One region of the Oerskovia sp. Root918 genome, then DNA from elsewhere that is predicted to be linked to it. Evidence: predicted binding sites of a transcription regulator. Region 1 holds the regulator's gene; each other region holds the start of a gene.
The links. Region 1 encodes Rex, which represses fermentation and respiration genes when NADH is low (regulators of the CRP and FNR family bind a similar motif). Its sites were predicted from a motif close to CTTGTGAANNNNTTCACAAG; they were not measured.

Region 1 (9,899 bases):
GAACGCGTTGCCGTTCTCGCGCGAGTCGCGCAGGAGCTGGATCACGGACATGACGAACGCGACCGTGAAGATGCCCGTGGCGATGATCGCGACCCCCACGTGGATCACGAGCCAGTAGGACTGGAGCGCGGGCTGGACGCCCGTGGCGTCGAGGAAGAACGAGTTCTGGGCGACCACGAGGAACAGCACCGAGAGGCCCGTGACGAAAGCACCGAGGAAGCGCACGTCGCGCCGCAGGCTCACCCCGAGGAACACCGCCATCGCGACGAACGCGCCGACGAGCGTGAACTCGTACATGTTGGCCCAGGGTGCGCGGCCGGCGGCGATCCCGCGGGTCACGATCGCCGCCAGGAGCAGGATGGTGCCGAGCCACCCCGTCGAGATGCCGATGCCCGCGGCCTTGCGCGAGACGGGCTTGGCGGGGGTCGCGACCGCGACCTTGACGGGGGCGTCCGCGTCACCGGAGGCGTCGGCGGCAGCCGGCTCGGCGACCGGTTCCTTGGCCCCCAGCCGGGACAGGTCGATCGCGAAGGCGATGAACGCGACCGTGAGCGCGGTCGCCGCCGCCCACACCAGGTCGGAGCTCAGCTCGGCAACGGTCATCGGTCAGCCTTTCGTGGTCGGTCGGCGCGAGCCGGCCCGGTGGTTCGGGTGGAGGACCCGCCGCGCGCGGCGGGCCGTTCGTCGGGGGGTTCGGTCGCGTGCTCGATCCCGGGGAGCGACTCGACCACGCGGTCGACCTCTCCCTGGAGTCCTGCGTCGTCGCCGCGGGCGAGCCCCGCGACCGTGACGACGGTACGCCGCGCGGACGTCTCGCCGTCGGGCACCTCGTCGCTCCACACACGCAACCACACGCGGCGGCGCGGTGTGAAGAGCGAGACGGCCAGCCCGCCGAGCGCGCCGAGCGCGAACACGAGGATCCAGGCGAGCGCCGGGTCGTGCCGCATGTCGAGCGCCACGTAGCGCGCGACCGGCCCCTCGGCGAACGTGAGGGTGCCCAGCCCGTCCGGCAGCTCGACCGTCTCGCCCGGCGCGACGAGGACCTGGACGCGGCCTCCCGTCTCGTCGACCGACGCCGTGAGGGTGTCGGTGTTGAGGCGGTAGACGTTCTGCGGCAGCCCGTCGTCGAGGCCCAGGTCGCCCCGGTAGACCTCGAGGACCAGCAGCGGGTTGGCCGGCTGCGGGAAGATCGAGCGAGCCCCGTCCTCGGTGACCTCGGCCGTGGGCAGGAAGTAGCCGACGAGGCCGATCTGGTCGAGTCCGGGCGAGGTGTCGGGCACCTTGATGACCCCGCGCGAGGTGTACATGGTGTCCTCGGGCAGGAACGGGACACGGCCCGCGAACGCGACCTGCCCGTCGGCGTCGTGGATGGTGACCTCGGGTGCGTAGCCGTTGCCCTGCAGGTAGATCTTGGCCCCGCCGGCCACGATCGGGTGGTTGACCTTGATCTGCTCCTCCTGCGAGGAACCGTCGGGGTTGCGCACCGAGACGTTGGCCGTGAAGTCGCGCGACTGCGCGAACGCGACCTGGTCCATCGCGAACTCGGCGTCGAACGAGTCGAGGGTCATCGAGAACGGGACGAGCGAGCTCGGCCGGAACAGCGAGCCGTTCTCGAACGTGTCGTAGTCGACGACCGCGTTCGCGAACCCGCGCCCCTCCGTGATGATCGCCTGCCCACGGAAGTGCAGGAGCTGTCCGGTCGCGACCGAGACGAGCAGGCCCAGGAGCGAGAGGTGGAACAGCAGGTTGCCGGACTCGCGCAGGTAGCCGCGCTCGGCGGCCACGGTCCGGCGTTCGGGCAGCCCGCGGGCCACGTCGGCCGGCTCGGTCGAGACGTCCACGCGGAACGTGGGCAGCCGGCGGAACCGGCCGCGCAGGTGCGCGGCTGCCGCCTCGACGACCTCGTCGGGCGTCGCCGTGCTCGTGGTCTCGGCCTTGGCCGGGAAGCGGTCGAACCGTCGCGGGGTGCGCGGCGGGCGGTTGCGCACGGCCTGCAGGTGCGCCTTGGTGCGCGGCAGGATGCATCCCACGAGCGACACGAACAGCAGGATGTAGATCGCGGAGAACCACACCGACGCGTACACGTCGAAGAAGCCCAGCCGGTCGAGCCACTCCCCCGTGCGCGGGTTGTCCTGGAGGTAGGTCAGGACCGCGGCCGGGTCCTGGGGGCGCTGCGGCAGCACCGAGCCCGGGACGGCCGCGACGGCCAGCAGCATGAGGAGCATGAGAGCGACGCGCATGCTCGTGACCTGGCGCCAGACCCAGCGCAGGCTGCCCTGGAGGCCGAGCGAGGGGAGCTGCGGCGTGCCGGCCTCGCCGGCGCGCGCGGTACCGGGCGCGTCCGGGATCGCGGCGTCGGGTCCGGTCGCGCGCGGGGCGCGCTTCGAGCTGCCCGACGGCGTCGCTCCCGTCTCGGCGGGCGCCTCGCCCTCGGAGGGGCGAGCCTCGGGCTCGGGGTGGCTGAACGCGTCGTCGATGCCCTCGGGGCGGTAGAGGTCCTTGTCGCTCATCAGATCACCGTCTCGAAGCCCGTGATGAGCCCGCCGAGGCGCGAGGTCCAGGTGCCCCAGACGCCGGTCACGAGCGCCAGGCCGATGAGGATGAGCATGCCGCCTCCGATGCGCATGATCGCGAGCCGGTGGCGCCGCAGGAAGGCCACGGCCTTCTTGGACCGCTCGAGGCCGATCCCGATGAGCAGGAACGGGACGCCGAGGCCCAGGCTGTACGCGATGCCCAGGATCGCGCCGCGACCCGCGGTGGCCTCGTCGAGCGACAGCGCCATGACCGCGGTGAGCGTCGGGCCGATGCAGGGCGCCCAGCCCAGGCCGAACACGATGCCCAGCAGGGGTGCACCCCACAGCCCCGCGGTGGGGCTCAGGTGCAGCCTGCGGTCGCGCTGGAGGAACGGCATGGCCCCCATGAACGCGAAGCCCATGAGGATCACGAAGACCCCGATGACGCGCGTGATGACGTCCTCCCACTGCTTGACGTGCACGCCGACCGCACCGGCGGCGACCATGAGCAGGACGAAGACGAGCGTGAAGCCGGCCACGAAGAGCCCGACGCCGGTCGCGACCCGCCACCGGCCCGGGGCGCGCACGGTCCGGACGGCGCTACCGCCACCCCCACCGCCGCTGCCGCCTGCCTGGCGCGACGTGGTGCCGGCGTTGGCCGCGGCGAGCCCGCTCACGTACCCGACGTAGCCGGGGACGAGCGGCAGCACGCACGGGGACGCGAAGGACACGAGCCCCGCGAGGAGCGCGACCGGCACCGCCAGCAGCATGGAACCGCTGAACGCCGTGGTGGCGAACGTGGTGCCGACGTCACCGGCGAAGGAGAGAGGGTTCACGGGTCAGGCGTCCTCTGCGAGGACGTCGTCGACGAGCCCGGTGAGGGTCGAGCCCTCGGCGCGACCGATGATGCGTGCGGCGACGCGCCCCTCGCGGTCGAGCACGACCGTCGTGGGCACCGCCTGGATGGGCACCGAGCCCTCGAGCGTCGCGATCGCCTCGCCGCGCGTGTCCTCGATCGAGGGGTAGGGCACCTCGAACGTGCGCTCGAACGCGAGCGCGGCGCCCGCGTCGTCGGTGCTGTTGATCCCGAGCAGGCGCACCCCCTGGTCCGCGCGGTCGTTCGCGAGCGCGACCAGGTCCGGCGCCTCGGCCCGGCACGGCGCGCACGACGCGTACCAGGTGTTGAGCACGACGACGTCGCCGGCCCACTCGCTCGTGTCGATCGCGTTGCCCTCGAAGTCCGTGCCGGTCAGGACGACGGGGTCGTCACGGTCCGACACGTCCCACGTCTTGACCGAGCCGTCGCCCGAGACGTAGCCCTGACCCACGACGTCGTCGGGGCTCGTGGCGCCCGACTCCTGGGCGCAGCCCGTGAGGACCAGGCCGAGCGAGACGATCGCGACGGGGACGAGAGCAGGACGACCGGCGGTGCGATGCCCGGGTGCGGGCGCGCGACCGTGCCGGGCACGGAAGGGGTGGATCATGGCAGCACTGTCTCCCACCTGCCTGGGCACAACCTGAGAAACCCCTGGTGGGTCACGCTCCGGAGACCTTCGCGGCCCCCGGCAGCAGGTCCGCGACCGGCTCGGTGTAGTGGATCCCGACGAGGCGGTCGCCGTCGAAGCGCAACGAGGTGAGGGACGCGAGCGAGCACTGACGGTTGCGCGGGTCGTGCCACAGCCGCTTGCCCTCGAACGCCAGGCGCGAGATCCAGATGGGGAGCTGGTGGCTCACGAGCACGACCTCGCGCCCCTCGGCCTGCGCACGGGCGTCGTGGATCGCGGCGTGCATGCGCGCGACCTGCTCCTTGTAGGGCTCGCCCCAGGACGGGCGCAGCGGGTTCCAGAGGTAGGGCCAGTGCCCGGGGTGGCGCAGCGAGCCGTCGCCCACGCCGAACTTCATCCCCTCGAAGTGGTTGCCCGCCTCGATGAGCCGCTCGTCGGTCCCGAGCGGCAGGCCGAAGGCCTCGGCGACGGGCGTCGCGGTCTCCTGCGCGCGCTGGAGCGGGGACGCGATGACCAGGGCGACGTCGAAGGGCTCGTGCGCGCCGTCGTCGGGCAGTGCGGGTGCGCCTTCCGCGGGCTTGCCCGACAGGTGCCCCGCGACGCGACGCGCCATGGTGTGCCCGAGCTCGGAGAGGTGGTACCCGGGGATTCGCCCGTAGAGGATGCCGTCCGGGTTGAAGACTTCACCGTGACGCATGAGGTGGACCGTGGTTGCAACCATGCCGACCAGTCTCCCAAAGATCTGGCGCGCGCGGTGCACGTGCCCGGGGTGCTCCGGGCCACACCGCGCCGCCCGGCGCGCCCGGCCATACCTACTGCTCGCGCGGCTCCGCGACCCGGCACGCCTCGGCGACGGCTTCCATGGCCTCGCCGAGGTTGCGCAGCTGCGCCGGGGTCAGGACGTCGACCAGGTAGCGACGGACCGCGGTCACGTGGCCCGGGGCCGACGCGACGAGCTCGGCGTACCCCGCCTCCGTCATGACGCAGTTCACACCCCGTCCGTCGCCCACGCTCGCGGCGCGACGCACGAGCCCGCGCTGCTCCATGCGGTGGACCGTGTGGGTCACGCGGCTGCGGGAGCGGGCCAGGCCGTCGGCCAGCGCGGACATGCGCAGGGTGTGGTCGGTCGCCTCGGACAGGCGGACCAGGAGCTCGTACTCGCCGAGGGTCAGGCTCGAGAGGTCCTCGTGCTCCCTGCTGAGGGCTTCGACGAACCGCGCAGAGCCGTCGAGGAACGAGCGCCAGTAGCGCTGCTGGTCGTCGTCGAGCCAGGAGGTGTCGTGCACCGCGGTGGCGTGCTGGTCCTGCTGAGCCGTCATCTCTTCCTTCATCCGTCACGCCCCCTCCGTGTGAACAACGGCCCCATTCTCCCATCGTCGGGGGTGGTGGCCGGTCCAGGGAGAACTCGTGCCCTCCTCGGGGAATAGAGGGCGGTGGGCTTGCGTTGATGCGTTCGTATGAAGTTGAATCTTCAACTAATGGCACGTCGACGGCGCGCCTGACGCAACGCAACTCGACCTCTCAGGAGACACCCATGGCCACGAACCTTCCCTCCGGACTGACCGCAGGCACCTACGCGATCGACCCCTCGCACTCGCAGGCGACCTTCACGGTCCGCCACGCAGGCATCTCCAAGGTCCGCGGCTCGCTCGCGATCGCCGACGGCAACATCACCATCGGTGACGACGTCGAGTCCTCCAACGTGGTCGCCGCGATCGACGCCAAGTCGGTCAACACGGGTGACGCGGGCCGCGACGGCCACCTCCAGTCGGCCGACTTCTGGGACGCCGAGAAGAACCCGACCTGGAACTTCGTCTCGACCGCCGTCGAGGCCGACGACGACGACTTCGTCATCGCGGGCGACCTGACCATCAACGGCGTGACCAAGCCGGTCAAGCTCGAGACCGAGTTCACGGGCACCGCCGTCGACGCCTACGGCAACTCGCGCGCCGGGTTCGAGGCCGAGACCGAGATCTCCCGCAAGGAGTTCGGCCTGACCTGGAACGTGGCCCTCGAGGCCGGTGGCGTGCTCGTCGGCGACAAGATCAAGATCGCGCTCGACCTCTCGGCGATCAAGCAGGCCTGAGCCTCTCGCCCCCGACCGGCCCCCGCGTCCTGACGCGGCCCGGTACGCCAGGAGCCGGCGACCCGTGACGGGTCGCCGGCTCCTGTGCTGTCCGGGCGAGGTGCGCACGAGGCCCGACGGCGGGACGCGCCACCGCGGTCGGGCCCGGTGCGGGTGCCCTAGGCCCCGGCGCCCTCGTCGTCCTCGTCCGGACCGGGCTCGCCCGGGGGACGGTTCGCGAGTGCTCGCGCCTGCGCGTGGAAGGCCAGGATCTGCAGCTCGCTGCCCACGTCGACCGAGCGCACGATCACGTCGTCGGGCAGCTGGAGGGCGCGCGGCGCGAAGTTGAGGATCTCGCGGACCCCGGCCTCGACGACCCGCTCGGCGACGTCCTGCGCGACGTGCGCGGGCGTGGCCAGGACGACGATCGTGACGTTCTCGCGAGCGATGACCTCCTCGAGCGCGTCGACGTGCTCGACCACGAGGCCCGCCGCCTCGGTGCCCACGACCGACGGTGACGCGTCGAGCAGGGCCGCGACCTCGAAGCCACGGGTCCCGTAGCCCGAGTAGTTCGCGAGCGCGTGGCCCAGGCTACCGATACCGATGATCGCGATCCGGTGCTCGTCGGTCACGCCCAGCGCCGACGTGATGTAGGTCGCGAGCGAGTCCACCACGTACCCCACGCCGCGCGTCCCGTACGACCCGAGGAACGACAGGTCCTTGCGGAGCTGTGCGGAACCGACCCCGGCCAGCTCGGCGAGCTCGGTCGACGAGGTGGTCTCCACCCCGCGCCCCTCCAGGTCGCGCAACGCCCGCAGATAGGCGGGCAGACGTGTCACCGTCGCGCCAGGAATGCCGGTGTCCCCCAGGGTCTCTGCCACTCGTACCACCCATACCTCGTCATGTCGTCGTCGTTGACGACCTCCCTGTGCTGCTTTCTCGGATCATCTCAGGCTCTGGCCCCGAACGCGGAACGTCAGCCGCTGACGCGCCGCCGGGCGAGCGCCTTGGCGAGCCGTGCGCCGTCGACCTGCCAGAACCCTTGCTGGACCCCGTCCACGGTCACGACCGGGACGTAGTCCCCGTACTCGGACGCGAGCGCACCGGTCGGGTCGTCGTCCACGTCGACCTCGGTCCACGTGACCCGCTGCTCGGCGCACACCGCCTCGACGATCTCGCGAGCCGTGTCGCACAGGTGGCACCCGTCGCGCCCGTAGAGCACGACGCGCGGGGGCAGGGGAGGCACGGCTCGGGGAGGGGCGGCCGGGCCGAGCGCCTCGGACCCTGCCTCGGGTCCTGCGGCTCGTCCTGCGGCGTGTCCGGCGGCAGGTTCTGCGGTGCTCACTCCCCCAGCCTACGCATCCCGGACAGAAGGTCCGTCCGGGTGCCCGGCGTCCTGAGGCGCGCGGGTCGTCGGCGGGGGTCGGTGGGCGCCGATAGAGTGGACGGCATGCCGACGTCTGCACCTGGGTCCACCCATCCGACGGCGGCCTTCTTCGACGTCGACAACACCATCATCCGGGGCGCCAGCTCGTTCCACCTGGCCCGGGCGCTGTACCAGCGCGGCTTCTTCTCCACCCCGGACCTCGTGACGTTCGCGTTCCACCAGGCCCGGTACCTCCTGCTCGGGGAGAACAAGCGCCAGATCGACCAGGTCCGCTCCCGGGCCCTCGACCTCATCGCCGGCCGCTCGGTCGCCGAGGTCGTCGCGATCGGCGAGGAGGTCTACGACCAGGTCCTCTCCCTGCGGATCTTCCCCGGGACCCAAAAGCTCCTCGACGAGCACATCGCGGCCGGTCACCAGGTGTGGCTCGTGTCCGCGACCCCTCTGGAGATCGGCCAGCTCATCGCCCGGCGGCTCGGGGCCACCGGGGCGCTCGGCACGGTCGCCGAGCACGAGGACGGTCTCTACACGGGCCGCCTCGTGGGCGACATGATGCACGGCCGGGCCAAGGCCGCGGGCGTGCGCGAGCTCGCCGAGCGCCACGGGATCGACCTCTCGGCCTCCTACGCCTACGGCGACTCGCTCAACGACGTCACCATGATGCAGGCCGTGGGCCACCCGTGCGCGATCAACCCGGACACGCGGCTGCGCCGCCACGCCAAGGACGTCGGGTGGCCCATCCGCGAGTTCCGCGGCCGGCGCCGACGCGTCGCGAACCGGGGGCTCAAGACCGCGAGCTGGGCGGGGGCGGCCTGGGTCCTCGGGCTCGTCATGCGCTCGATCCGGCGCTCGCTCAAGGGCCGCACCGGCCTCTGACCTGCCGCTCCCCGGGCCGCCGACGAGCCGGACTCACCGACCAGCCGGCGCCCGCGACGATCCCGGGCATGCGAAGAGCCCGGCACCCCTGAGGGGTTCCGGGCTCCTGCGGCAACCGGCGCGCGAACGCGCCGCGCTGCTACTTCTTGTTACGACGCTGGTGGCGCGTCTTGCGAAGCAGCTTGCGGTGCTTCTTCTTGGCCATACGCTTGCGGCGCTTCTTGATGACGGAGCCCATGGGTCCTCACAATGCTGGATCGGTGTGCGATCGGGATCGCCCCGATCATGGTGGTCCACGGCTGATCGGGAACCGACCAACACGAGAAAAAGTCCGTCCCTTAGCCTACCTGCTCCCAGGCTGTCGCCAGAAATCGAGCGAGGGTGACGTCGTCGGGCGGGGGGCGGAACACCCTGGCGGGCGCTCGCCCGCCGCCCGGTTCCGGGGCTCCCCGAACCGCCTCAGTCGAAGTGCGCGTCCAGTCCCAGCAGGGGAAACACGGCCTTGCGCGTCGCGACGACCGCGCGGTCGACCTCGTCCTCGGGGTCGTAACCCCGCCCCCACGACGTGAACGCGACCTCGCCGTCCCCCATGAGCGCGGCGGTCTCGCGGTGGGCTACCGCGGTGATGTGGTCGCGCCACGCGACCGGCACGGGCGTGGACGGCGCCACGGGCGCGTGGACGACCTCCGCGACGACGTTGGACCACGCGAACGGGACGACCGACGTGACCGAGTAGCCCCCGCCGCCCAGGGCGACCCAGCGCCCCTCGGCGAGCTCGTGCGTCAGCTCGTGGATCCAGCGCACCGCCGTGCGCTGGGCGTCGATGCTCACGTCGAGGTCGCTCAACGGGTCGTGGCCGTGCGCGTCGCAGCCGTGCTGGGACACGATCACCTGCGGCCGGAACGCGCGCAGGACGGGCGGGACGACCGCGTCGACGGCCCGCAGCCAGCGCGAGCCGTCGGTCCGGCGCGGCAGGCCGAGGTTGACCGCGGTGCCCGACGCCGTGGCGCCGCCCGTGTCCGTCGCGTGGCCCGTGCCGGGGAACAGCGTCGCGCCGCTCTGGTGGACCGAGACCGTCAGGACGCGCGGGTCGTCCCAGAAGATCGACTCGACGCCGTCGCCGTGGTGCGCGTCGAGGTCGACGTACGCGACGCGCTCGGCGCCGTCGTCGAGGAGGCGCCGGACCGCCGCCGCGGCGTCGTTGTAGATGCAGAAGCCGGACGCTGCCCCGCGCTGGGCGTGGTGCATGCCGCCCGCGATGTTCACGGCGTGCAGCGCGTGCCCCGACCAGACCGCGCCCGCGGCCTCGTACGAGCCGGACAGGATGCGTGCCGCGGCCTCGTGCATCCCGGCGAAGACCGGGTCGTCCTCGGTGCCCAGCCCCAGCGCGGCGTTCTCCACCCCTTGCTCCGAGGCCGCGTGCACCGCGGCGACGTATGCCGGGTCGTGCACCAGGTCGAGCACCTCGTCGGTGGCGGGCGACGTCCCGACGACCTCGACCCCCGGGGCGTCGAGCAGACCCAGCGCGCGCACCAGGCGCATGGTCAGGTCCAGAC
Region 2 (9,899 bases), on a different contig from region 1:
CGACCAGGTCACCCTCGGCCACGGCGTGCAGGACCTCGACGTGCTGGTCGGAGAACGCGTCGGAGAACCAGTGCATGGTCGCGACGAGCCCCTCGAGCCCGCCCGAGGACCCGGGGGCCGGGTCGTGGTTGTGGAAGTCGGCGGCGACCAGCGCCGCCAGGGCCTGCGCGTGGTTCCCCGGGATCGCCTGGGTGTGCACGGCGATCGCTGTGGCCTTGTTGGTCGCGGTGGCCTCGTGGGCCGTGCCGACCGAGGGCTCCGCCTCGTGGTTGCTTCTCATGTCCGCCTCGTTCGTCCGGCGGGGTCGTCCAACGGCCACCGCGTCGTCACGGTCTGTGGTGCATACTCATCACCCTTCACTCGGAGAGAGGGCCGCCGCAAGGGTTCGTGCGGGTGATGCGCGGGTGAGATCCTCGCGATACCCCCCCACGGACCGTGCAGCGCGGCCGGCAGAGCAGTTTCTCGGCACGACACATCACAGCAAGGAGCTCACGTCATGACGTCAGTCAGCGGGCACGGACCGTGGCCGGGCGGTGAGGGCACCGACGTGCTCGAGGCGCAGCAGATGATCTTCGGGGACCTCGCCGAGGTGCCCACGGGGGTCACGCCCGTCCCGTTCCTCGTGCGCCTGCCCCAGCGGGGGCCGGGGTCCGACGGCGTGGGGCACACCGCGACCCTGCTCGCCGACCTGCCCGTCGAGATCGGCCCGCACGGCTGGAAGCTCGCCGACCGGCCCGGCATGGACGAGCGGCGCGCGCAGGCGTTCCTGCGCGAGGACCTCGGCGCGCTCGCGATCGCGGGCCACGGGTACTCCGGACCGCTCGCGGTGTCGGTCGTCGGGCCGTGGACGCTCGCGGCCGAGCTCTACCTCGCGCGGGGCGACCGCGTGCTCTCGGACCGCGGTGCGGCGGCCGACCTGGCGGGCTCGCTCGCCGTCGGGCTGCGCGCGCACCTCGACGAGGTGCAGCGCCAGGTGCCCGGCGCCGAGCTCGTGGTGCAGGTGTCCGAGCCGCTCCTGGGGCAGATCAACGCGGGCGTGCTGCCCACCTTCTCGGGGTACTCGCGCCTGCGCGCGGTCGAAGGACCGGACATCGTCGAGGGCCTCACCGGGGTCCTGGACGCCGTGCGCGGCTGGGGGGCGCGCAGCGTCGTGCACGTGGGGCCTGCCTGGGTGGGCATCGCGCCCGTGGTGCTCGCAGGCGCCGACGCCGTGGGCCTCGACCTGGCCGCGCGCGGCACGGGCTGGGACGAGAAGGGCTGGGAGCTGGTCGCGCGCGCGGTCGAGCGCGGCACCGGTGTCTGGGCAGGCCTGCCGCCCGCGAAGGTCTCGCAGTGCTCGGGGCCGAACCTCGGCGAGCTCGCGTCGCTCGTGACGGTCCCGTGGCGCCGGATCGGTCTCCCGGCCTCGGGGCTCGACGACGTCACTCTCCTCGCAGCGCCTCGCGCCGGGGGCGTGGGGCTGGGGTCGGGGAGCCGGCTCGGGAGCACCGACGAGAACCGCGCGATGCTCGGGAACCTGGGGCGGGTCGCGGAGATGCTCGCGGAGCGGGCGCAGGACTGAGCGGCGCGGGCCTGCAGTGGCCCGGACGACGGGTTCGGCAGCCGGGCTGCCGTTCGTCCGCTGCGCCGGTTCGTTTTCGCCGTGACGGCCCGCGGTGCGTAGGCTCGGAGAGTGGTGCCGAACTCGCGGCGCTCCCTCGTCCGTCCACTCTCCCGAAGGAGCGCGATGCCCGCTCTGCACGCCGTCCTCTTCGACCTCGACGGGGTCCTGACCCCGACGGCCGAGGTCCACATGCGCGCCTGGGAGCGCCTGTTCGCGCCCCTGTGCGTCGAGCGGGGGGTCGCGCCGTACACGTCGGCGGACTACTTCGCGCACATCGACGGCAAGCCGCGCTTCGACGGGGTCGCGACCTTCCTCGCCTCGCGCGGGATCGAGCTGCCCTGGGGCACGATCGACGATGCGCCCGGCGGGGGCACGGTGTGCGCGCTGGGCAACAAGAAGAACGAGATCGTGAACCGCATGTTCGTCGAGGAGGGCATCTCCCCGTACCCCGGCTCGATCGCCTTCCTCGACGCCGTGACGGCCGCCGGTGCCCAGGTGGCCGTGGTCTCGTCCTCGCGCAACGCGCCGTCGGTCCTGGCCGCGGCCGGGATCGCGGACCGCTTCGAGGTCGTCGTCGACGGCACGGTCGCGGCCGCGCACGGCCTCGACGGCAAGCCGTCGCCCGCGACCTACGAGTACGCGGCCGAGCTGCTGGGCGTGCCCACGACCGCGGCGGTCGTCGTCGAGGACGCGATCTCGGGCGTCCAGGCCGGGGCGGCGGGCGACTTCGGCCTCGTGCTCGGCGTGGACCGCGGGGTCGGGGCCGACGTCCTGACCGAGCACGGCGCGGACCTGGTCGTGAGCGACCTGGGCGAGCTCGACGCGACGGTCCTCGACCGCCCGGCCCGCGAGGAGGTCCGCTGATGGGCGGGTTCGAGCACGGGTTCGACGGCACGATCGACCGCAGCCGTTTCCCGGCCGACCCGTGGAAGCTCACCGAGAGCCGGTACGCCGCGCACGACCTCGGGGTGACCGAGACGCTGTTCTCGGTCGCCAACGGGTACCTCGGCATGCGCGGGAACGTCGAGGAGGGCCGCGAGTCCCACACGCAGGGGACCTTCATCAACGGTTTCCACGAGACCTGGCGCATCCACCACGCCGAGGAGGCCTACGGTTTCGCCGAGGTCGGGCAGACGATCGTCAACGTCCCCGACGTCAAGATCATCCGCCTCTACGTCGACGACGAGCCGCTCCTGCTACCCGTCGCGGACCTGATCACCTACGACCGTTCGCTCGACATGGCCGACGGCGTGCTGCGCCGTGAGCTCCTGTGGCGCACGCCGTCGGGCAAGCGCGTGCTGGTGAAGTCCGAGCGCATGGTCTCGTTCGTCGAGCGGCACCTGGCCGTGCTCACGTTCGAGGTCACCATGCTCGACGACCCGGCGCCCATCGCGATCTCGTCCCAGATCCTCAACCGGCAGGACGGGCAGGACGAGTACCACGTCCCCTCGGCCGCGATGGGGCAGGGCTTCGACCCGCGCAAGGCCAACCAGTTCACCGACCGCGTGCTCCAGCCGCAGGCGCAGTGGGGCGACGACCAGCGCCTCGTGCTCTCCTACCGCTGCACCAACTCGGGCATGACCCTCGCGGTCGCCGCGGACGACGACCTGGCGACCGAGAACTCGTACGACGTGCGTACCCAGGTGGACGAGGACCTGGCCAAGCACGTCTACCGGATCCAGGCCGAGCCGGGCAAGCCCGTGCGTCTGACCAAGACCGTGGCCTACCACACGTCCCGCGGCGTGCCCGCGATCGAGCTGATCGACCGCTGCCGTCGCACGCTCGACCGCGTGCGCGAGGAGGGCATCGCGTTCCAGCACGCCGAGCAGCGCGAGTGGCTCGACGAGTTCTGGGCGCGCTCGGACGTCGAGATCCCCGGGCAGCCCGAGGTGCAGCAGGCCGTGCGCTGGAACATCTTCCAGCTCGCCCAGGCCACGGCCCGTGCCGAGGGCAACGGCGTGCCCGCCAAGGGGCTCACGGGCTCCGGGTACGGCGGGCACTACTTCTGGGACACCGAGATCTACGTGCTCCCGTTCCTGACGTACACGAGCCCGCGATACGCGCGCAACGCGCTGCGATTCCGCTACCAGATGCTCGACGCCGCCCGACGCCGCGCGGGCCAGCTCTCGCAGCAGGGCGCGCTGTTCCCGTGGCGCACGATCAACGGCGAGGAGGCCTCGGCGTACTACGCCGCGGGCACCGCGCAGTACCACATCGACGCCGACGTGACCTATGCCGTCATGCAGTACGTGCGGGCCTCGGGCGACCTCGACTTCCTCGAGCGCGAGGGCGTCGACATCCTCGTCGAGACCGCGCGGATGTGGGCCGACCTGGGGTTCTGGCGGGCCAACGGCGACGACTACTTCCACATCCACGGGGTCACGGGACCCGACGAGTACACGACGGTCGTCAACGACAACCTCTTCACCAACGTCATGGCCCGCTTCAACCTGCGGGTCGCGGCCGAGACGCTCGAGACCATGCGGCGCGACGCCCCGCACGAGTACCAGCGGCTCGCGATCCGGCTCGGCGTGAGCGAGGAGGAGACCGCCGAGTGGCAGCGCGCGGCCAAGCACATGTCGATCCCGTTCGCCGAGCACCTGGGCATCCACCCGCAGGACTCGCACTTCCTCGAGCGCGAGATCTGGGACCTCGCGGCGACCCCCGCGGACAAGCGACCCCTGCTGCTGCACTACCACCCGCTCGTGATCTACCGCTACCAGGTCCTCAAGCAGGCCGACGTGGTGCTCGCGCTGTTCCTCCAGGGGGCAGAGTTCACACCCGAGGAGAAGCTCGCCGACTTCGAGTACTACGACCCGTTGACCACGGGCGACTCGACCCTGTCGGGCGTCGTCCAGTCGATCATCGCGGCCGAGGTCGGGTACCACGAGCTCGCGCTCGAGTACTTCACGTCGTCGCTGCTCGTCGACCTCGAGAACCGCCACGCCAATGCGGCCGACGGCGTGCACGTCGCCTCGGCGGGCGGCACCTGGTCGGCGCTCGCGTTCGGGTTCGGCGGGATGCGCGACGACTGCGGGCGCATCAGCTTCGACCCCCGCCTGCCCCAGGAGTGGGAGTCCCTGACGTTCCGGGTCACGCTGCGCGGCTCCCGGCTCAAGGTGACGGTCACGGTCGACGCGATCGAGCTCGTGTGCGAGACGGGTGAGGGAGCGGACGTGCTCGTGCGGGGCGAGGCCGTGCACGTCGGTGCGGGCGAGACCGTCACGGTCGCGCTCGACGGCCAGGGGCCCGTGCTCCACGGCACCCCGAGCCTGCGCGACCTGACGGGCAACCGCCGCGAGGACGGGACGCTCATCACGGCCCAGGTGCCGCACTCGTAGCGCGGGTCGGCCGGCGCGGCCGTCACCGACCGCCCGCAGACGCCGAGAGGGCGGGTCCACCTGGACCCGCCCTCTCGGCGTCGGTGCTCGGACGTCAGCCGAGCTGCTCCCGCAGGAAGCGGTAGTGGATCGCGGCCATGTGCGCGGCCTGCGCGTTGTTGGCCGCGCCGCCGTGCCCGCCCTCGACGTTCTCGTAGTACGTCACGTCCTTGCCGGCCGCGAGCATCTTCGCGGCGAGCTTGCGCGCGTGCCCGGGGTGCACGCGGTCGTCCTTGGTCGACGTCGTGAAGAGCACGGGCGGGTACTCGCGCTCGGCGTCGAACAGGTGGTACGGCGAGAACGTCCTGATGAACTCCCACTGCGCGGGGTCGTCGGGGTCGCCGTACTCGGCGGCCCAGGACGCGCCCGCGAGCAGGTGCGTGTAACGGAGCATGTCGAGCAGCGGGACGCCCACGATCACGGCGCCGAAGAGCTCGGGGTACTGCGTGAGCATGTTGCCGGCCAGGAGCCCGCCGTTGCTGCGTCCTTCCATGCCCAGGTGCTCGGGGGTCGTGATCCCGCGGGCGACGAGGTCGCGCGCGACGGCCGCGAAGTCCTCGTACGCCTTGTGGCGCTTGGCCTTGAGGGCCGCCTGGTGCCAGGCCGGTCCGTACTCGCCGCCGCCGCGGATGTTCGCGACGACGTAGACGCCGCCGTCCGCGAGCCAGGCGCGGCCCAGCGTCCCGGAGTAGCCCGGGGTCAGGGAGACCTCGAAGCCGCCGTACCCGTAGAGCAGCGTGGGGGCCGCGCCCGGGCGCGCACCGGTCACCCCGTCAGCGGCCTCGGGGGCGCCGCTCGAGCCTGCACCGGCCCCGGGCCGGACGAGGTCCTCGCGCCCGACGACGAAGTACGGGACGCGCGTGCCGTCGTCGGACACCGCGAAGTGCTGGTCGATGACCAGGCCCTGCGCGTCGAAGAACGCCGGGCTCGACTTGAGGACCTCGGGGGCGGTGCCCGCGCCCACGCTCAGGAGCGAGAGCGTCGAGGGCGTGAGGTAGTCGGTCGTGACGAGCCAGACGTCGTCGCTCTCCTCGGAGTCGACCGCGCCCACGACGACCGTGCCGATGGTCGGCAGGCCCGGTAGCTCGCTGCGGGTCCAGAGGACGTCCGGGCCCTCGGCGAGAGGCGGCGGGGTCAGCACGTGCAGGCGGTTCTTGACGTCCTCGAGGACGTTGACCACGAGGTGGTGCGCGGTCCACGTGGCGCCTGCGAGCGAGGTGGAGGGCGTGGGCTCGAACAGGACCGTGAAGCCGCGGGCCCCTGCGAGGAAGTCCTCGAAGCGCGTCGCGAGCAGCGAGCCGGCCAGGTAGGTGGCGCCGTCGACCGTCCAGTCGTCGCGGAGCTCGACGAGCATCCACTCGCGCTTGACGCCGACCTCGGCCGAGCGCGGGACGTCGATCTTGACGAGCTTCTCGTCAGGGGTGCTCGCGTCCTGGACGAGGTACGTCTCGCTGTCGTAGAAGGCGATCGAGCGGCCCACGAAGTCGCGCTCGAAGCCGCGGGAGTGCGTGCGCCAGCCCATGATGTACATGTCCTCGGGTTCACCCTCGTACACGATGGTCGCCTCGGTCACGGGCGTGCCGCGGTGCCAGCGCTTGACGACGCGGGGGTACCCCGACGGGGTCATGGAGCCGGGACCGAAGTCGGTGTAGACGTAGACCGTGTCCGCATCGATCCAGCCGAGCCCGCCCTTGGACTCCTCGCGCAGGAACCCGCCGTCCTCAGGCGCGACGAAGGTCTTGGTCACGAGGTCGAACTCGCGCGTGACGTCGGCGTCGGAGCCGCCGGGGGACAGGTCGATCAGGGCGTGGCGCCACTCCTGGCCGGGCTCGGGGCGCAGCACGCTCGCGCCGTGCCAGACCCAGCTCTGGTCCTCGGCCTCACCCAGCGCGTCGAGGTCGAGCACGAGCTCCCACGCGGGGTGGTCGGTGCGGTAGGAGTCGAGCGTCGTGCGGCGCCAGACGCCGCGCTCGTGCTGGGCGTCGCGCCAGAAGTTGTAGTAGTGCTCGCCGATCCGGGACACGTCGGGGATCTTGTCGTCGGAGTCGAGGACCTCGCGGATCGCCTGCTCGGTCGCGGCGAACTCGTTCGTGGCCTCGATGGTCGCGGCGGTCTCGGCGTTGCGTCCCTGGACCCAGGTCATGGCCTCGCGGCCCTCGACCTCCTCGAGCCACAGGTACGGGTCGTGCGGCGTGGTCGGCGGTGCGGTGGGCGTGTCGGTCACGGCGTTCTCAGCACTCATGCCAACACCCTAGGTGACCGGTCCGACGGGTCGTCCCGGCAGGGACGACCCGACAGGGGGCGGTGACTGTGGCCCGTGCCACATCCATCGAGGCCTCTTGCATCTATCCGTACCTTGTGAAAGTATTCACAAGCAAGGGAAAGACACCACGCAGACCCGGCCGCTCGGGTCACTGGAGGAGCTACCAACGTGAGCAGCACGAGCAAGGCCCTCGCCGGAGTCACCGAGATCGACGCCCTCGTCGACCGGGGCCTCAAGGCGCTCAAGCAGTACGACGCCTTCACCCAGGAGGACATCGACCGCATCGTGAAGAAGGCGTCCGTCGCGGCCCTCCACGAGCACGGCCGCCTCGCGCAGCTCGCGGTCGAGGAGACCGGGCGCGGAGTCTTCGAGGACAAGGCCACCAAGAACATCTTCGCGTGCGAGCACGTGCCGAACTCGATGGCCAACCTCAAGACGGTCGGCGTGATTGGCCGCGACGACCTCACGGGCATCGTCGAGATCGCCGAGCCGGTCGGCGTGGTCGCGGGCATCACCCCGGTGACGAACCCGACCTCGACCGCGATCTTCAAGGCCCTCATCGCGCTCAAGACGCGCAACCCCATCATCTTCGCGTTCCACCCCAGCGCCCAGAAGTGCTCGGTCGCCGCAGCCCGCATCGTGCGGGACGCCGCGGTCGCCGAGGGCGCCCCCGTGGACTGCATCCAGTGGGTCGAGCAGCCCTCGCTCGAGGCCACCTCGGCGCTCATGAACCACGACGGCGTCTCGCTCATCCTCGCCACGGGCGGCAACGCGATGGTCCGCGCGGCCTACTCGGCGGGCAAGCCCGCCCTGGGCGTCGGCGCGGGCAACGTCCCGGCCTACATCGAGAAGAGCGCCAAGCTCGGCCGCGCGGTCAACGACGTGGTCCTGTCCAAGGGCTTCGACAACGGCATGGTGTGCGCCTCGGAGCAGGCCGTCATCCTCGACACCGAGATCTACGACGAGGCCCTGGCCGAGTTCGCCCACATGCACGCCTACCTCGCGACCCCCGAGGAGAAGGCCAAGCTCGAGCGCTTCATCTTCGGCGTCGAGGCCGGCGGCGCGAACTGCGCGGGCGCCAAGCTCAACGCCTCGATCGTGGGCAAGAGCCCCCAGTGGATCGCCGAGCAGGCCGGCTTCACCGTCCCGGACGGCACCTCGATCATCCTCGCCGAGTGCGCCGAGGTCGGCCCCGCCGAGCCCCTGACGCGCGAGAAGCTCAGCCCCGTCCTCGCGGTGCTGCGCGCCCAGTCGACCGACCACGGCATCTCGCTCGCCGAGCAGATGGTCGAGTTCGACGGCCTGGGTCACTCGGGTGCGATCCACACCGAGGACAAGGACATCGCGGAGGAGTTCGGCCAGCGCGTCAAGGCCGTGCGCATCCTGTGGAACCAGCCGTCGGCCCTCGGCGGCATCGGCGACATCTACAACGCGCTGATCCCGTCGCTGACCCTCGGGTGCGGCTCGTACGGGCACAACTCGGTGTCGAACAACGTGTCGGCGGTCAACCTCATCAACGTCAAGCGGATCGGACGCCGGAACAACAACATGCAGTGGTTCAAGATCCCGCCGAAGACCTACTTCGAGCCGAACTCGATCCAGTACCTGGCCCAGATGCCCGACGTCGAGCGCGTCACCATCGTCACGGACAAGGTCATGAGCCAGATCGGGATCGTGGACAAGGTCCTCGACGTCCTGGGTCGCCGCCCCAACAAGGTCTCGATCCAGATCATGGACCAGGTCGAGCCCGAGCCGAGCGTCGAGACGGTCGAGAAGGGCGCGGAGATGATGCGCGACTTCAAGCCCGACACGATCGTCGCGATCGGCGGCGGGTCGCCCATGGACGCGGCCAAGGTCATGTGGCTCAAGTACGAGCACCCGGAGATGGCGTTCTCGGACCTGCGCGAGAAGTTCTTCGACGTTCGCAAGCGCGCGTTCAAGTTCCCCACGCTCGGTGACCTGGCCAAGCTGGTCTGCATCCCGACCTCGTCGGGCACGGGCTCGGAGGTCACGCCGTTCGCGGTCATCACGGACCACGCGACCGGGTACAAGTACCCCCTCGCCGACTACGCGCTGACCCCGTCGGTCGCGATCATCGACCCGGTCCTGACCGCGACCATGCCGGCCAAGCTCGCGGCCGACTCGGGCTTCGACGCCCTGACGCACGCGACCGAGGCCTACGTGTCGGTCTACGCGAACGACTTCACGGACGGCCTGGCGCTGCACGCGATCAAGCTGGTCTTCGAGCACATCGAGGCCTCGGTCACGCAGGGGGCGGCAGCCCCCGAGGCCCGCGAGAAGATGCACAACGCGGCCACGATCGCGGGCATGGCGTTCGGCAGCGCGTTCCTCGGGATCGTCCACGCGATGGCCCACACGGTCGGCTCGTCGTTCGGCCTGGTCCACGGCCGCACGAACGCGATCTTCCTGCCGCACGCGATCCGCTACAACGGGCAGATCCCGACCAAGGTCACGGGCTGGCCCAAGGCCGAGAAGTACATCGCGCACGAGCGCTACCAGCAGATCGCCAAGCACCTGGGGCTGCCGGCCTCGACGCCCGAGCAGGCCGTCGAGTCGTACGCCCGGGCCGTGGAGGAGCTGCGGGCCAAGGTCGGGATCGAGCACTCGTTCAAGGAGCAGGGTGTCTCGGAGC
Region 3 (9,899 bases), on a different contig from region 1:
GAGGTTCGCGACCTGCTCCTCCCGGGTGCGGCCCAGGCCGCTCGGGACGACCGTGTTGGTCAGCGAGATGCCGTCCTGCGCCTCGTTGTACGGCAGCTTCGCGACGGACAGGGCCGAGGCGAGCATGCCGTGCGTGTCGCGGCCGTTCATCGGGTTGGCGCCCGGGGAGAACGGCTCGCCCGCACGACGACCGTCGGGCGTGTTGCCCGTGGCCTTGCCGTACACGACGTTCGACGTGATGGTCAGGACCGACTGCGTCGGCAGCGCGTCGCGGTACATCTTGTGCGAGCGGATCTTCGCCATGAACGACTCGACGAGCTCGACCGCGATCGCGTCGACGCGGTCGTCGTCGTTGCCGTACGCCGGGTACTCGCCCTCGGTCTCGTAGTCCACGACGATGCCTCGCTCGTCGAACACGGGCGTGACCTTGGCGTACTTGATGGCCGACAGGGAGTCCGCCGCGACCGCGAGACCGGCGATGCCGCAGGCCATCGTCCGCAGGACCTCCTTGTCGTGGAGCGCCATCTCGAGCCGCTCGTACGCGTACTTGTCGTGCGACCAGTGGATGCAGTTGAGCGCCTCGACGTAGGTCTCGGCCAGCCAGTCCATGGTCTTGTCGAAGCGGGCGCGGACGTCGTCGTAGTCGAGGGGCTGGCCCTCGGGCACGGGAGCCACGACCGGCGAGACCTGCTTGCCCGTGACCTCGTCCTTGCCACCGTTGATGGCGTAGAGGAGGGTCTTGGCCAGGTTCACGCGGGCACCGAAGAACTGCATCTGCTTGCCGACCGCCATGGGCGAGACGCAGCACGCGATCGCGGCGTCGTCACCCCAGGCCGGACGGATCTGCTCGTCCGACTCGTACTGGACGGCCGAGGTGTCGATCGAGACCTTGGCGCAGAAGTCCTTGAACCCCTGCGGCAGGCGCGGGCTCCAGAACACGGTCATGTTGGGCTCGGGAGCCGGGCCCAGGTTGTACAGCGTCTGCAGGAAGCGGAACGAGTTCTTGGTGACGAGCGGCCGACCGTCGTCGCCCATGCCGCCGATGGTCTCGGTGACCCACGTCGGGTCGCCCGAGAACAGGGAGTCGTACTCGGGGGTGCGCAGGAAGCGCACGATCCGCAGCTTGATGACGAAGTCGTCGATGATCTCCTGCGCCTGCTCCTCGGTGATGACACCGTTCGCCAGGTCGCGCTCGAGGTACACGTCGAGGAAGGTCGAGGTGCGGCCCAGCGACATCGCGGCGCCGTTCTGCTCCTTGACCGCGGCGAGGTAGCCGAAGTAGAGCCACTGCACGGCCTCGCGGGCGTTGGTCGCCGGGCCCGAGATGTCGTAGCCGTACGAGGCGGCCATCTGCTTGAGCTCGCCGAGGGCGCGGATCTGCTCCGCGTGCTCCTCGCGCTCGCGCACGACCTTCTCGCTGAACGGCTGGGTGTCGAGGTCCAGCTTGTCGAGCTTCTTGGCGGCGACGAGCTGGTCGACGCCGTAGAGCGCGACGCGGCGGTAGTCACCGATGATGCGGCCACGGCCGTAGGCGTCGGGCAGGCCCGTGATGATGTGCGAGCTGCGTGCGGCGCGGACGTTGGGCGGGTAGACGTCGAAGACGCCCTGGTTGTGGGTCTTGCGGTACTCGCTGAAGACCTTCTTGAGCTCCTGGTCGACCGGGTAGCCGTAGGTCTCCAGGGCGCCCTCGACCATGCGCCATCCGCCGTTCGGCATGATCGCGCGCTTGAGCGGGGCGTCGGTCTGGAGGCCGACGATGACCTCGGCGTCCTTGTCGATGTACCCGGGCGCGTGGGCCGTGATGCCCGCGGGCGTGTGGGGGTCGACGTCGTAGATGCCCTTCTCGCGCTCGGCGGGGAACATCTCGGAGAGCTTGGCCCAGATGCCTGTGGTGCGCTCCGTGGGTCCGGCGAGGAAGGAGTCGTCACCCTCGTACGGGGTGTAGTTGCGCTGGATGAAGTCGCGCACGTCGACCGTGTCCTGCCAGGGACCCGCGGTGAAGCCGGCCCAAGCGGGGACGGTCGCGTCGTCCTGGCCGCCAGTGGTGCTGCGAGCCTCGGAAATGCTGGTCATATCACTCTCCTCGACGTCCACGCCGCGCAGCCTGCGCGGCGGGGGTAAAGACCTTGGTCGACGCGGGAAATCCGTGCCGTCCTGCCGTTCTCCTTCGCCCTTTCAGGCTACGACCCCGAGAGGGTCCGGGGGTGGTCAAGACGCTGTCACCTGGCTCACAGGGTGAACCGTCGGATGTTGAGCCACGCTCGGCAGAACCGCGAGATTGCAACCTTTCTGGCTACTGGAACACCTCCGCAGGGCCGAGCATTCCCGCTTGTGACAGTCTTCACATGACCCTTCCTTGGGCGTTCGACGAGTGACTACTCGGGACCAAAGTCCCTTGCGGAATGCGTCCGGGTTGCTTTTTTCTCCCGCCTTGCCAGGAGCATCCACGATACCCAGCGAACAACGGCCCGGCATTTCCGCACCGACCATTCTCGGCGTCGGCGCCCGCAACCTCCCCCGCCCCGGACCGCCGCCCTCTCGCCCGGGGCGCGCGCCGCCGTCGGGCCCCCTGCGTGCGAGCGGCCCCCGCCACGTGTGAGACTTCCTCGATGCGAACCATGGGAGTGGAGGAGGAGTTCCTCCTCGTCGGACCGGACGGCGTCCCGAGCGCCGTCGCGGCCGAGGTCATCGAAGCAGCCGGCACGAGCCGGCCCACCGAGGCCGGGCTCGGGGCGTCGGGCGGCTCGCGCCCGGACCAGGCCGGCAACGCCCCCGGGGGCGACCTCGAGCTCGAGCTCATGGAGGAGCAGCTCGAGACCGGCACGCACCCCTGCGCGGACCTGTCCGAGCTGGCCCAGGAGATCCGCGACGGGCGCATCCGGGCCAACAAGGCCGCCGAGCAGCGCGACGCGCGCATCGTCGCGCTCGGCACCTCACCCGTGCCCGTGTCCCCGACGACCGTCGGGAAGCTCCGCTACCTCGAGGCGCGCGCCGCGTTCGGCCTCACGGCCCGCGAGCAGCTCACGGGCGGCTGCCACGTCCACGTCGCGGTCTCCTCGGACACCGAGGGGGTCGCGGTCCTCGACCGGATCGGCCCCTGGCTCGCCCCGCTCCTCGCGCTGAGCGCCAACTCGCCCTACTGGCAGGGCGAGGACAGCGGGTACGCAAGCTTCCGCTCCCAGGTGTGGTCACGGTGGCCGACGGCGGGCCCCGCGCCCTCGTTCGGCACGCCCGAGGCGTACCGCGCCACGGTCGACGCACTGGTCGGCACCGGGACCATCCTCGACACCGCGATGATCTACTTCGACGCCCGGCTCTCGGCGTCCTACCCGACCGTCGAGATCCGCGTCGCGGACGTGTGCCTCGACGCCGACACCGCGACCCTGCTCGCGGCCCTGGCCCGCGGGCTGGTGGAGACCGCCGCTCGCGAGGCCGCGGCGGGCGCGGCCGCGCCCATGCTCCATCCCGAGCTCCTGCGCACGGCGTCGTGGCGTGCAGGCCGGTCGGGGATCTCCGGCGACCTGGTCTCGCCGCTCACCTGGAAGCCCGCGACCGCGCACGACGTCGTGGGGCAGCTCGTCGCGCACGTGCGCGAGGCGCTCGTCGACGCGGGCGACCTCGACGCCGTGACCGAGCTCCTCGGGCGGCTGTGGTCGACGGGCGGGGGCGCCGCACGGCAGCGCGCATGGTTCGCCACGTCGGGTGACCCGCGCACCGTGATCGAGCGTGCCGCGGAGGCGACGCTCGCCTGAGTCCCGGACGGGCCCTGCCCTGCCCGGTCCGGGGGCGAGTCGAGCCGACCCAGGACGCAGGACGGGGCACGGATCGCGCGGTCCGTGCCCCGTCCTGCGCCTCGACCCGCTGTGTCAGAGCAGCGCGAGCGCCGTGAGCGCGTCCCGCGTGACGTCCTGCGCCGTCAGGCGGTGCGTCGTCCTCACCTGGTCGATCGTCATGTGGTCCAGGAAGACCGTGGGCAGGCCCAGCGGGACCACGGGGACCGTGATCCCGGCCTCGACCGCGCGCTGGCCCAGGAGCGAGCCCACGCCGCCGTCGGCGATGCCGTCCTCGATCGTGACCACCAGGTCGTGCTCGCCCGCGAGCTTGACGAGCGCCGACGGCAGCGGCAGGACCCAGGTCGGGGACGCGACCGTGACCTCGACGCCGTGGGCCGCGAGCGCCTCGCCCGCGGCCATCGCGGTACCGGTCATGGAACCGACGCCCACGAGCAGGACCTTGCGGGTCGCGCCGGCCGCAGCCTTGGTCTTCTTGGCCGGCACCGCGTCGTGGCGGGCGACCACGTCGACGCCGTCGAGCGTCTCGATCGCGGGGATCGGCGCGACGACCGCGCCCTTGGGGTAGCGCACGACCGAGGGCGCGTCGTCGATGTCGACCGCGTGCCGCAGGGCCTCGCGCAGAGTGGCCTCGTCGCGCGGGGCCGCCAGGTGCAGGCCCGGGACGATGCGCAGCATGGCCATGTCCCACATGCCGTTGTGGCTCGCGCCGTCCTCGCCCGTGATCCCCGCACGGTCGAGCACGAACGTCACGCCCGCCTTGTGCAGCGCCACGTCCATGAGGACCTGGTCGAACGCACGGTTGAGGAACGTCGCGTAGACCGCGACGACCGGGTGCAGGCCCGCGAAGGCCATGCCCGCCGCGGACGTCGCGGCGTGCTGCTCGGCGATGCCCACGTCGAACGTGCGCTCGGGGAACGCCTCGGCGAAGGGTGCGAGGCCCACGGGGTGCAGCATGGCCGCGGTGATCGCGACGACGTCGGTACGGCGCCGGCCGATCGTGACGATCTCGTCGGCGAACACCGAGGTCCAGCCGAAGCGCGAGGGCGCGACGGGCAGCCCGGTCTCGGGGTGGATCTGGCCCACCGCGTGGAAGCGGTCGGCGACGTCCTGCTCGGCCGGGGTGTACCCGCGACCCTTCTCGGTGATGACGTGCACGATCACGGGGGCCCCGTACGAGCGGGCCCGCACGAACGCGTGCTCGAGCGCCTCGATGTCGTGGCCGTCGACGGGGCCGACGTACTTGATGCCCAGGTCCTCGAACATGCCCTGGGGTGCGACGACGTCCTTGAGGCCCTTCTTGAGCCCGTGCAGCCACTCGTACGCGAACCGGCCGGGGGCGCCCGAGCGCGAGAGCGTGCGCTTGCCCCAGTCGAGGAAGTTCTCGTAGCCGCGCGTGGTGCGCAGCGTCGACAGGTGGTGCGCCATGCCGCCGATGGTCGGCGAGTAGGAGCGGCCGTTGTCGTTGACGACGATCACCAGGCGCCGGTCCTGGCTCTCGGCGATGTTGTTGAGCGCCTCCCAGGCCATGCCGCCCGTGAGAGCGCCGTCGCCGATGACCGAGACGACGTGCCGGTCCCGCAGGCCGCGCACGACGTTGGCCTTGGCGATCCCGTCGCCCCAGCTCAGCGCGGTCGACGCGTGCGAGTTCTCGACGATGTCGTGCGGGGACTCGGCGCGGCTCGGGTACCCGGACATGCCGTCGCGCTTGCGCAGCGCGGAGAAGTCCTGGCGGCCCGTGAGCAGCTTGTGCACGTAGGCCTGGTGGCCCGTGTCGAACACGAACGAGTCCTTGGGCGAGTCGAAGACGCGGTGCATCGCGAGCGTCAGCTCGACCACACCGAGGTTCGGTCCGAGGTGCCCGCCCGTGCGGGACACGGCGGAGACGAGGAACTCGCGGATCTCCGCGGCGAGGGTCTCCACCTGCTGGGGGGTCAGCCGCCGGAGGTCCTCCGGTGACGTGATGCTGCTCAACAGGGTCATAACCGCTCCGTTCCGCCTGCCATTCGACTAGCCCGACAACTCTAGGCCGTCCGGACGGGTGCTCGCGCCCGGAGAGGCCCGATCACGACCTCTGCACGGACCGGGCACCCGATCCGCGCTCGCTCTCTCGACAGCCTCCGTAGACTGCTGGGGTGCGCTTCCTGCCGGGCCAGCAGCCCACCACCGACCTGACCTACGGCGACGTGTTCCTCGTCCCGTCCCGCTCCGAGATCACCTCGCGCTTCGACGTCGACCTCGCGTCCGACGACGGCACGGGCACCACCATCCCGCTCGTCGTGGCCAACATGACGGCGGTCGCGGGCCGCCGCATGGCCGAGACCGTCGCGCGGCGCGGCGGGATCGTCGTGATCCCGCAGGACGTACCCACCGACGTCGTCGCGGACGTGGTCGCCGACGTCAAGGGCAAGGACCCGGTCATCGAGACCCCGGTCGTGGTCTCCCCCACCGACACCGTGCACACCGCGCTGACCCTGATCGGCAAGCGGTCGCACGGCGCGGCCGTGGTCCTCGACGGCGACCGCCCCGTGGGGGTCGTGACCGAGGCGGACTGCCTGGGCGTCGACCGCTTCACGCAGGTCCAACAGGTCATGTCGGCCCAGCCGCAGACCGTCGACGCGTCGGTCGTGTCGGGTCCCGGCGGTCTGCAGGCCGCGTTCGACGAGCTGCACCGCTCGCGGCGCAAGGTCGCCCCGGTCGTGCGCGACGGGCGCCTCGTGGGCGTCCTGACGCGTCGCGGCGCGCTGCGCTCGAGCGTCTACTCCCCCGCCCTGGACGCCCAGGGGCGCCTGCGCATCGCGGCGGCCGTGGGCATCAACGGCGACGTCAAGGCCAAGGCCGCCGAGCTCCTCGCCGCGGGCGTGGACGTGCTCGTCGTCGACACGGCCCACGGTCACCAGGTCAAGATGATCCAGGCCCTGGAGGCCGTGCGGTCCCTGGACCCGCAGGTCCCGATCGTCGCGGGCAACGTCGTGACGGCCGAGGGCGTGCGCGACCTCGTGGCCGCGGGAGCGGACATCGTCAAGGTCGGCGTCGGGCCGGGCGCCATGTGCACCACGCGCATGATGACGGCCGTGGGCCGTCCCCAGTTCTCTGCCGTCCTCGAGTGCGCGGCCGCGGCCCGCGAGCTGGGCAAGCACGTGTGGGCCGACGGCGGCGTGCGCCACCCGCGCGACGTCGCCCTCGCCCTCGCGGCGGGCGCGTCCCAGGTCATGATCGGCTCGTGGTTCGCCGGGACGCACGAGTCCCCGGGCGACCTGCACGACGACGGCACGGGCCGCCTCTACAAGGAGTCGTTCGGCATGGCCTCGGCCCGCGCGGTCGCGGCCCGTGGCGCGGGCGGGTCCCCGTTCGAGCAGGCGCGCAAGGGCCTGTACGAGGAGGGCATCTCGTCGTCCCGCATGTACCTCGACCCGGCCCGCCCGGGCGTCGAGGACCTGATCGACGAGATCACCGCGGGCCTGCGCAGCTCGTGCACGTACGCGGGGGCGGCCTCGCTCACCGAGTTCGCCGAGCGGGCCGTGGTCGGCATCCAGTCCGCGGCCGGGTACGAGGAGGGGCGCCCGCTGCCCGCGGGCTGGTGACGGTCCCGCCGACCGCGGGCTCGGCGCGCGCCGGGCTCGCGGCCCTCGCCCAGGACGGCTCGCCGTGGCCCCGCCCGTGGCGCTACGCGATCGGGACGCTCGACGAGTCGCGCGTGCGGCAGGCCGCGGTCCTGGTCCTGTTCGGCGTGCTCGACGACGTCCTGGCCGCTCGTGACACGTCCGGGCAGGACACGACGGACGACGCGCCCGCCTCCCCCGTGCCCGCCGATCTCGACGTTCTCCTGCTCGCCCGCGCCTCGACGCTCAGCCACCACCCGGGCCAGGTCTCGTTCCCCGGGGGACGGCTCGACGACTCGGACACGGACCTGGTCGACGCGGCCCTGCGCGAGGCCGTCGAGGAGACGGGGCTGGACCGCGACGGCGTCGAGGTCCTGGGCGCGCTCTCCCCGCTCCCCCTGCCCGTGAGCAACCACCTCGTGACCCCCGTGATCGGGTGGTGGGCGCGGCCCACACCGGTCGCGGTCGTCGACTCGGCCGAGTCGGCACACGTCTTCCGGGTGCCCGTCGCGGACCTGACGGACCCCGCGAACAGGCGCACCGCCGTCGTGCGCCGGGGTCGCAGCACGCACAAGAGCCCTGCCTTCCTGGTGTCCGCGGACGGGCGCGAGCACCTCGTGTGGGGGTTCACGGGCGCGATCCTCGACGCGCTCCTGGACCGGCTGGGCTGGGCCGAGCCGTGGGACGCGGCGCGCACGGTCGAGGTGCCGGTCTAGTGGCGTTGCGGCCCGCCGCGGAGGTCGACGTCACGGCCGACCTCGTGCGCGCCCTGCTCACCGCCCAGCACCCCGACCTGGCCGGCCTGCCCCTGGAGGTCGTCGCGAACGGCTGGGACAACGTGGTGCTGCGCCTGGGCGACGAGCTCGCGGTGCGGGTCCCGCGCCGCGACCTCGCGGCCGCGCTCGTGCGCCACGAGCAGGAGTGGCTCCCGGTGCTCGCACCGCACCTTCCGGTACCGGTCCCCGCTCCCGTGCGGGTCGGGCTTCCCTCCGACGGGTCTGCGGGCCCCTCCTTCCCCTGGTCGTGGAGCGTCGTCCCGTGGTTCGACGGGCTGAGCGCCCTCGCGGTCGACCCCGCGCTGCGCCGCGCACTCGCTCCCGAACTCGCCGCGTTCCTCGTGGCCCTGCACGTCCCCGCCCCGCGCCGGGCGCCCGCGAACCCGTTCCGCGGCGGCCCCCTGGCTGCGCGCGACGAGTCGGTCCGGGACCGCCTCGCGTCGGGCCAGGTGCCCGACGACGGAGCGCTCCTCGACCTGTGGTCACGCCTCGTCGAGGTCCCCGCGTGGGACGGGCCGGCGCTGTGGCTGCACGGCGACCTGCACCCGGCGAACCTGGTGCTCACACCCGGCGACCACCGCCTGGGGGCCGTGGTCGACTTCGGGGACATGACGAGCGGCGACCCGGCGACGGACCTCGCGACCGCCTGGATGACGTTCGACGCCGTGGGACGCCGCACGTTCCGCGAGGCTGTCACGGCCCGTTGCGGGACCGACGACGCGACGTGGGCCCGGGCGAGGGGCTGGGCGCTCGTCCTCGGCACCGCGTTCGCGGCCCACTCGGACGACGACCCGGCGTTCGCCGACCTGGGCGCGCACACGCTCGCGCAGGTGCTCGGCGACGACTGAGCCGCTCGCGGACGGCGCCCTGCCGACGTACGGTGTGCGGCGGACGGGCCGCGCAGGGGCACGCAGGCACGCGACGGGCGATACTGGCACATGGCCACGGACAACAAAACCCGCCCGCACGACGGCGACGTGGACGCCTTCCTCGCGACCGTCACCCACACGGTCCGCCGCCGCGACGCGGACACGCTGATCGCGCTCATGCAGCGCGTCACGGGCGAGCCGCCCGTGATGTGGGGTCCGTCGATCATCGGGTTCGGCCACTACCACTACGAGTACGCGAGCGGGCGCCAGGGCGACGCGGGGGCGGCCGGCTTCTCCCCACGCAAGGCCGCGTCCACGGTCTACCTGCCCGACGGGACGGGGGCCCACGAGGACCTGCTCGCGCGCCTCGGGCCGCACACCACCGGACTCGTGTGCGTGTACCTCAAGGACCTGCAGACCAACGAACTCGACGTCCTGGAGGAGATCGTGCGCCGCTCCTACGCGGCCGTCACGGCGGGCACGTTCACCCAGCGGGCACGCGACTCCTCGTCCTGACCGGAGGACGACGACGGGGTGCCCCACCCGAAGGTGGGACGCCCCGTCGTCGTGCGTCCTGGGCGGGGTGCGCGGCGCCGTCGGGCATCCGGGAGATCCCGGGCCCGACGACGCCGCCCACCGCGGCCGACGCTCGTCAGTCGTTGACGAGCGAGCGCAGCACGTACTGCAGGATGCCGCCGTTGCGGTAGTAGTCGGCCTCTCCGGGGGTGTCGATGCGGACGACCGCGTCGAACTCGACCGAGGTGCCGTCGGCCTTGGTCGCGGTGACCTTGACCGTCGACGGCGTCGTGCCCTCGTTGAGCGCCGTGACACCCGAGACGTCGAACGTCTCGGTGCCGTCCA

Region 2: adhE (bifunctional acetaldehyde-CoA/alcohol dehydrogenase) is a predicted target of Rex. The motif match lies at 7,339-7,358, and genes of this name have one in related genera.
Region 3: pflB (formate C-acetyltransferase) is a predicted target of Rex. The motif match lies at 2,329-2,348, and genes of this name have one in related genera.

Annotation. Positions count from the first base shown of each region.
Region 1 covers NZ_LMJG01000012.1:343,122-353,020, reverse strand. Annotated here, with positions in the region: gene ccsB (c-type cytochrome biogenesis protein CcsB) at 1-603, opposite strand, end outside; gene ASE27_RS10940 (cytochrome c biogenesis protein ResB) at 600-2,510, opposite strand; gene ASE27_RS10935 (cytochrome c biogenesis CcdA family protein) at 2,510-3,283, opposite strand; gene ASE27_RS10930 (TlpA disulfide reductase family protein) at 3,353-3,997, opposite strand; gene ASE27_RS10925 (histidine phosphatase family protein) at 4,050-4,739, opposite strand; gene ASE27_RS10920 (MarR family winged helix-turn-helix transcriptional regulator) at 4,831-5,337, opposite strand; gene ASE27_RS10915 (YceI family protein) at 5,553-6,104, shown strand; gene ASE27_RS10910 (redox-sensing transcriptional repressor Rex) at 6,263-6,964, opposite strand; gene ASE27_RS10905 (glutaredoxin family protein) at 7,060-7,428, opposite strand; gene ASE27_RS10900 (HAD family phosphatase) at 7,534-8,343, shown strand; gene ASE27_RS19800 (30S ribosomal protein bS22) at 8,483-8,581, opposite strand; gene ASE27_RS10895 (acetoin utilization protein AcuC) at 8,803-9,899, opposite strand, start outside.
Region 2 covers NZ_LMJG01000001.1:1,089,341-1,099,239, forward strand. Annotated here, with positions in the region: gene ASE27_RS04615 (ester cyclase) at 1-280, opposite strand, end outside; gene ASE27_RS04620 (hypothetical protein) at 497-1,561, shown strand; gene ASE27_RS04625 (HAD family phosphatase) at 1,727-2,467, shown strand; gene ASE27_RS04630 (glycoside hydrolase family 65 protein) at 2,467-4,944, shown strand; gene ASE27_RS04635 (prolyl oligopeptidase family protein) at 5,039-7,225, opposite strand; gene adhE (bifunctional acetaldehyde-CoA/alcohol dehydrogenase) at 7,415-9,899, shown strand, end outside.
Region 3 covers NZ_LMJG01000013.1:32,388-42,286, forward strand. Annotated here, with positions in the region: gene pflB (formate C-acetyltransferase) at 1-2,073, opposite strand, end outside; gene ASE27_RS11345 (glutamate--cysteine ligase) at 2,619-3,752, shown strand; gene dxs (1-deoxy-D-xylulose-5-phosphate synthase) at 3,867-5,774, opposite strand; gene ASE27_RS11355 (GuaB1 family IMP dehydrogenase-related protein) at 5,927-7,375, shown strand; gene ASE27_RS11360 (CoA pyrophosphatase) at 7,372-8,109, shown strand; gene ASE27_RS11365 (aminoglycoside phosphotransferase family protein) at 8,109-9,017, shown strand; gene ASE27_RS11370 (DUF1801 domain-containing protein) at 9,108-9,554, shown strand; gene acnA (aconitate hydratase AcnA) at 9,691-9,899, opposite strand, start outside.